DNA from 2 places in the Microbulbifer bruguierae genome. Region 2 is predicted to be linked to the other one. Evidence: riboswitches for the same ligand, from Rfam matches in the RefSeq annotation. Region 2 holds a riboswitch; the other holds the start of a gene.
The links. Region 2 has a riboswitch for thiamine pyrophosphate ahead of thiC (phosphomethylpyrimidine synthase ThiC). Riboswitches for the same ligand answer to the same signal wherever they lie in the genome.

Region 1 (3,685 bases), 340 kb from region 2:
CGCGCGGCGTGATCGTAGATTGGCCCGGTCACGATCAATTCCTCCACTCTGGTACGAGCCAGAAAGCGGTCGATCCACGCCGCCACCGATGCCGGCGTGCCCACGGCGGTTTCCGCCAGTGCCTGCGCCACTTGCAAACGCTCCGATGGCGATGCCACAGACTCCGGATCATCCAGCGGCGGTTGCAGCTTTCCCGGCGTACCGCGACGCAGCGCCACAAACTGCTGTTCAATGGAAGTCATCAATCGCCGCGCTTGTTCGTCTGAATCCGCCGCGAATACGTTGATGGCTGCCGCCGCATAGGGTGCCTCGAGAAATGCCGAGGGCTGGAATTTCTGACGATAAAGATACAGGGCCTGATCCAACATCGCCGGTGCAAAATGGGAAGCGAAGGCAAACGGCAACCCCAGCGCCGCCGCCAGCTGGGCACTGTAGAGACTGGAACCGAGCAGCCACACCGGCACCTTTGAACCCACCCCCGGCACCGCGCGCACCCGCTGCCCGGGTTTTTCCGGGGCGAAGTAATGCAGTAGCTCCTGCACATCATCCGCAAAATGGTCCGCCGCGTGCAGCGGATCCCGCCGCAGGGCGGTCATGGTGGCGCCGTCGGTACCCGGAGCGCGTCCCAGCCCGAGGTCGACCCGGTCCGGATATAGCGCCGCCAGTGTGCCGAACTGCTCGGCAATCACCAGCGGCGCGTGGTTCGGAAGCATCACCCCACCGGCCGCAACCCGGATTTTTTCCGTACCGGCGGCGATATACCCCAGTGCCACGGACGTGGCGGCACTGGCCACGCCGATCATGTTGTGATGTTCCGCCATCCAGAAACGGTGGTATCCCCAGGTCTCGGCATGCCGGGCCAGATCCAGGGAGTCCATCAACGCCTGGCGCGCGTCGCCCCGATCCGTAATCAGTGAAAGGTCGAGCAGGGAAAAGTTTCGCATAAACATCCTCAGGGAAACGGTTGCCGAGCTCGCAAGCCGGATCACAAACTTCCTGGCCGGCGCTCAAACAAAGTAAAAATAACAGCCCAAAACAGGCTCGCGATGACAAAGGTAGCGCGATAGCCCATTCGCGGGAACTGCGCAGGTCCCAGAGGTTCTCGCCACTGTGAGCTTCTGCTACCATCGCGCCCGCAAACCTAAGGGGTGGCGTACGCCTGAGATGCTGTTGCACAGCGAACCCTTGAACCTGATCCGGTTAATACCGGCGTAGGAATAGGTACCCAGTGTGGGTTCTCACACTCCCCCCTTTTCACGTCGCACACCGGGTCTCTTTCCTATCGGATGAAGAGAGAGAGCCATGAAGTCACACCCCAGAATAAACACCCTCGCCCGCTGTATCGGCCTCATCGCCACGGCCGGCGCGTCCATCGCCATGGCGGAGCCCGCTGCACTGGAAGAAGTGGTGGTCACCAGCCAGCTGCGCGAGCAAGCGCAACTCGACACCCCCACCAGTGTAAGCGTGCTGGACAGCGTGGCCATCGAAGCCCGCGGTGCGACCAATCTCGAGCAGCTGCTGAATCTGGCGCCGAATGTGAACTTCTCCAGCGGCGCCTCCCGCGGCCGCTTTGTGCAGATCCGCGGTATCGGCGAGCGCAGCCAGTTTATCGACCCGGTGAATCCCTCCGTGGGGCTGATTGTCGATGGCATCGACTTCACCGGCCTCGGTCTTGCCGCCAGCACCCTGGATATGGCACAGGTGGAGATCCTGCGCGGCCCCCAGGGCACGGTGTACGGCGCCAATGCGCTGGCGGGGCTGATCAGCATGACCAGTAATGCGCCCACCACGGAGAACTATGCGCGAGTAGCCGCGGAGGCCGCCCAGTACGGCTCCCACACCCTGTCCGCCGTTACCAGCGGCCCGCTGTCCGAGCAACTGGGCTACCGCTTCGCGGTGCAGAAGCAGCAGTCCGACGGCTATGTGCACAACCGCTATCTCGGCCGTAAGGACACCAACAATATCGACGAGACCGTGGCCCGCGGCAAACTCCGCTATCAGGCGAGCGACGACCTGCAGCTGGACTTCACCCTGTACTATCTGGACGCGGACAACGGTTACGACGCCTTCACCCTGGACAACTCCCGCAACACCCTGTCCGACCAGCCGGGCTGGGACCGCCAGGAAACCATCGCGGGCGCGGTGAGCGGACTCTGGACTGGCAACAACCTGTTTACCCTCAAATCCGTAGTGAGCGCCGCCAGCTCCGACACCGAATACGGTTACGACGAAGACTGGACCTACGTGGGCTTCCACCCCTGGGAATACAGCTCTACCGATAATTACCTGCGCGACCGTGACAACCTGAGTGTGGACCTGCGACTGGTCTCCACCGAAGAGAGCCGGCTGTTCGGCGGCAGCACCGGCTGGGTGGCCGGGGTTTATCTGCGCACCGAGGAAGAAACACTGGAGCGCAATGCCAGCTTTGCCAGCCAGTTCGATACTGACAATGCGGCCATTTATGGGCAGCTGAATACCGCCCTTGGCACGCGTTTTGAACTGATTACCGGCCTGCGTCTGGAGCAACGCCACGCGGATTACAGCGACTCGCTCGCCGTTACCAGCGATACCAGCGAAGACCTATGGGGCGGCAACATCACCCTGCAGTTCAGCGCAAGCGACAACATCATGCTGTACGGCACTCTTTCGCGCGGCTACAAGGCGGGCGGCGTTAACGGTCATATTATTTCCGCCTCGGAAAGTAACCCAGACATTGGCAGTGACACCTTCCTGTTCAATACCGAAAGCATGCTGAACTACGAACTCGGGTTAAAAGGTAACTGGCTGGACAGCCGCCTGCAGGCTCAGGTCGCCGCGTTTTATCAGGACCGCAGCGACGTGCAGGCCAAGCAGTCCATTTTCGATCCGGAGGACTTTTCCTTCGACGATTATCTGGCGAATGCCGCCGGCGGTCACAGCACCGGTATCGAAGCGGAAATTAACTTCCAGGCCAGCGACGCGCTGCAACTGTTCGCCACCTTCGGCTGGCTGAATGCCGAATTCGAAGACTTTGTCAGCAGCACCCATGTCGATGGCCGCGATGACAACACCGGCGAAACGTCACCGGTTGACCTCAGCGGCCGCGACCTGGCCCACGCGCCCAATTTCCAGTACTTCACCGGTGCCGAATACGCACTGACGGACAACCTGACGGCGCGCATGGAACTGGAAGGCAAGGACGACTTCTACTTTTCCAACAGCCACAACGAAAAGTCCACCGCCTACGAGCTGGTCAACGCGCGCCTGACCTACCGCGGTGACCGCTGGGATGTTTCCCTGTGGGGCAGAAACCTCACCAACGAGGTGGTCTACACCCGCGGGTTCTATTTCAGCAACCAGTTCGGTAACAATCCCGCCAACGGCTATGCGCCGGAGGCGTACTACCAGCTGGGCGAGCCTAGAATTGCCGGAGTCTCCGCCAGCTATACCTTTTAATCAGGAGTTCCCTATGAAGCTCTCCGTCGAAATCAGCATGTACCCGTTAAAAGACGAGTACATTCCGGCGATCAAGGAATTTATCCAGCGCCTGAACACGCACCCGCAACTGCAGGTCATCACCAACACCATGAGCACCCAGGTTTTCGGTGACTACGACCTGGTGATGGACACACTGAAAGCGGAGATGCGCAAAAGCCACGAGCAGTTTGGGCGCGCGATATTCGTGTGCAAGTTTATCGATGGCGAT
Region 2 (3,685 bases):
GTACTTGGAAAGATCCGGGCGGTGCCGCTGCCGGTACACGTTTTCGAGACACGCCGTGAACCCATCCCTGGGGGCTCTTCTAAAACATCCCTGTTTTAGAAGGTCTCGCAAACGTGTACCGGCATCGTCACCTTCACGTCGACCAATCAATTACTTGATGATTTCTTCAGCCTTTATGATAAATCTCGGCGCCGAGATCTTTGAACTTGATCGACATTTCTTCCATGCCTCTTTCCGCCTCCTGCTGCTTTGCGTATTCCCTGACATCCTGCGTAATTTTCATGGAACAGAACTTCGGACCGCACATGGAACAGAAGTGGGCGACCTTGCCGGATTCCTTCGGCAAGGTTTCGTCGTGGTACATGCGCGCGCGTTCGGGGTCGAGACCGAGATTGAACTGGTCTTCCCAGCGGAATTCGAAACGGGCTTTGGACAGAGCATTGTCACGTTTGTAGGCGCGGGGATGACCTTTGGCGAGGTCGGCGGCGTGAGCGGCAATCTTGTAGGCCATCAGGCCCTCTTTTACGTCCTCTTTGTTCGGCAATCCCAGATGCTCTTTGGGCGTTACATAGCACAACATGGCACAGCCCATACTGCCAATCATGGCGGCGCCGATGCCGGAGGTGATGTGGTCATAGCCTGGTGCAATATCGGTGGTCAATGGGCCGAGGGTATAGAAAGGCGCGCCGTGACAGTGTTCCAGCTGTTCGTCCATGTTTTCCTTGATCTTGTGCATGGGTACATGGCCGGGGCCTTCGATCATGGTCTGGACATCGTGTTTCCAGGCAATTTCGGTGAGTTCACCGAGGGTGCGCAGTTCACCGAACTGGGCTTCGTCGTTGGCGTCGGCAATACAGCCGGGGCGCAGGCCGTCGCCGAGGGAGAAGCTGACGTCGTAGGCTTTGAGAATTTCGCAGATATCCTCGAAATGGGTGTAGAGGAAATTTTCCTTGTGGTGAGCGAGGCACCACTTGGCCATAATCGAGCCACCGCGGGAAACGATGCCGGTGACGCGTTTGGCAGTGAGCGGCACGTAGCGCAGCAGCACGCCGGCGTGGATGGTGAAGTAGTCAACGCCCTGTTCAGCCTGTTCAATCAGGGTATCGCGGAATACTTCCCAATTGAGGTCTTCGGCGATGCCGTTTACTTTTTCCAGCGCCTGATAAATCGGCACGGTGCCGATGGGGACAGGGCTGTTGCGCAGGATCCATTCACGGGTTTCGTGAATATTCTGGCCGGTGGAAAGATCCATGACGGTGTCACCGCCCCATTTGATGGACCAGACGAGTTTTTCCACCTCTTCCTCGATGGAGGAAGTAATCGCGGAATTACCGATATTGGAATTTACTTTACACAGGAAATTGCGGCCGATAATCATCGGCTCGAGTTCAGTGTGATTGATGTTCGCAGGAATAATCGCGCGACCTTCGGCGACTTCACGGCGGACGAATTCCGGGGTGACCTGCGGCGGAATATAAATACCTTCGCGGGCTTTCTGATAATCGGCTTCGCTCAGCTGTTCGGCGAGCGCGGCGCGCCCCATATTTTCGCGGATGGCGATAAATTCCATTTCCGGGGTGATGATGCCCTGGCGGGCGTAGTGCATCTGGGTAACATTTTTACCCGCTTTGGCTTTACGCGGCGCGGGCAGATTGTCGAAACGGATATGATCGAGACCCTGGTCCGCCATGCGCTTCTGACTATAGGCAGCTTGGCGGGTGTCGAGAATTTCGGTGTCGCCGCGGCTTTCAATCCAATGCTGGCGCAGTTTGGGCAGGCCTTCGCGGACGTTGGGTTTGTAGTCCGGGTCGGAGTATAGCCCGGCGGTGTCGTACACCTGTAGGGGTTCGTTGGGTTCAAATACGGGGTTTTGTTCGTCACCGCCGACGAGGCTTTGGCCGAGGCAGATTTCGCGCACGCCGACTTTGACACCTTCTGTCTCCCCTTCCAGATAGACTTTGCGGGAATTGGGGAATTGCTGGGCGGTGAGGTTATCGAGGAAATTTTTGGCGCGTTCCTGTTGGGCGGCGCGAGTGTTTTTGCTGGTTTTATTCTGTGCTTCGGCGACTTGAGACATGCTTACCCCTTACGTCATTTCCTGACGCTTGCTTCCATTAATGATTCCGTGAATGGATTGCCGGGGTACTGGCGGGGGAGAGAGCGGATTTCGGGCGCGATGATTTCACATGCACACGAACAATAGCGAATTCAGATCTTGTTCCCTACGCGGGGGTTACCCCGATCAGGTTCAACGGATCTCGCGACAGCGATCTCAGCCCAAAGGCACTCCGACAAGTTGGGGCGGAGTATAGGGGAAATTTGAGTGGATGGCCAAGACCATGTTTTTTCATGGTTCTTAACTTGGGCCGTGGCGGTCGGGCACTGGGTGGAAGGTTTCAGGGCCGCTGTAGACCCATCCTTGGGCGCTGCGGCGGCGACGTCCATGTCGCCGACGCTCCTGAAACCTTCCACCCAGTCCCCGCCCTTCGCCTTTCAGTTCGAGCTTCGAATTGGGATGGTTAAATCACCAGTGTTTTCTGGTAACTCATTTCACGAATCGCATAGCGCACGCCTTCCCGGCCCACACCGCTTTCTTTTACGCCGCCAAATGGGAAGTGCTCAGCACGGAAGCCGGGACCGTCGTTGACCGCCAACAGACCTACATCCAGCTGGTTGTAGAGGCGTTTGGCCAGCGCCAGGTTCTGGGTAAATACACCTGCCTGCAGACCAAACGGCGAGTTGTTGATCAGTGAAACCAGCTCCGATTCATCATCAAATTTTCGCAGTGGTACGACGGGACCAAAGGTTTCCTCTGCCACCAGCTCCGCTTCATCGGCAACGTTTTCGAGAATCGTAGGCCAGAGGATATTGCCTTCGCGCCTGTGTCCAAACAGCACCTTGGCACCGGCATCTACTGCAGACGCAATGCGCCCTTCTACTTCGTTGGCAGCAGCCGCGTGAATCAGCGGGCCGACAAAAGTGTCGTCCTCAGCGGGGTCGCCAACCTTGAGTTTCGCGGTGGCGCTCACCAGCTTTTCGGCGAAGGCATCAAACACTTGGCTGTGCACGAACAGGCGCTTGGCGGCAGTACAGCGTTGGCCCGCGGTGGCGAAGCGCTGGTTGATGGTGGCGGCAACAGCGGCATCCAGGTCGGCATCCGGCATGACGATCAGTGGATCATTGCCACCCAGTTCGAACAGCATTTTCTTGTAGCCGGCATTGGCGGCGATGGCATTAGCAGTGGCGGTGCCACCGGTGAAATTGACCGCGTGAATTTCGCGATGCGATACAGCAAAGCTGGTGGCTTCAATGTCCGGGATCAGCATTTGCAGCACGGATTTGTCCATACCTGCGGCGTAGCACAGTTCTACCAGCAGTTCGGCGGAGCGTTTGTTCTGCGGGCCAGGTTTGAACAGGATGGTGTTTCCAGCGGCAAATGCAGGGCCGATTTTGTGTACGGCAATGTTAATGGGAAAGTTGAACGGTGTAATACAGAGCACGGTACCCAGCGGTTTCCACAGGACCACGCCGATTTTCTCGCGCATGGGCGGGAAGGCATCAGAGTCCAGGGCTTCGCCGTTGATATTGCGCGCTTCCATGGCACTGGAAAGAGCGGTGTTATACGCGCGGTCGATTTCTACACGACTGTCGCTGATGGTTTTGCCGGTCTCTTCGGTGATGGCAC

Region 1: linked by a shared signal. The riboswitch ahead of PVT68_RS06780 (TonB-dependent receptor) and the one ahead of thiC (phosphomethylpyrimidine synthase ThiC) in region 2 are both predicted to bind thiamine pyrophosphate.

What each region holds. Positions count from the first base shown of each region.
Region 1 covers NZ_CP118605.1:1,579,064-1,582,748, forward strand. Annotated here, with positions in the region: gene PVT68_RS06775 (LLM class flavin-dependent oxidoreductase) at 1-944, opposite strand, end outside; TPP riboswitch at 1,135-1,235, shown strand; gene PVT68_RS06780 (TonB-dependent receptor) at 1,303-3,435, shown strand; gene PVT68_RS06785 (YkoF family thiamine/hydroxymethylpyrimidine-binding protein) at 3,449-3,685, shown strand, end outside.
Region 2 covers NZ_CP118605.1:1,241,234-1,244,918, forward strand. Annotated here, with positions in the region: gene thiC (phosphomethylpyrimidine synthase ThiC) at 167-2,077, opposite strand; TPP riboswitch at 2,203-2,301, opposite strand; gene safD (sulfoacetaldehyde dehydrogenase SafD) at 2,520-3,685, opposite strand, start outside.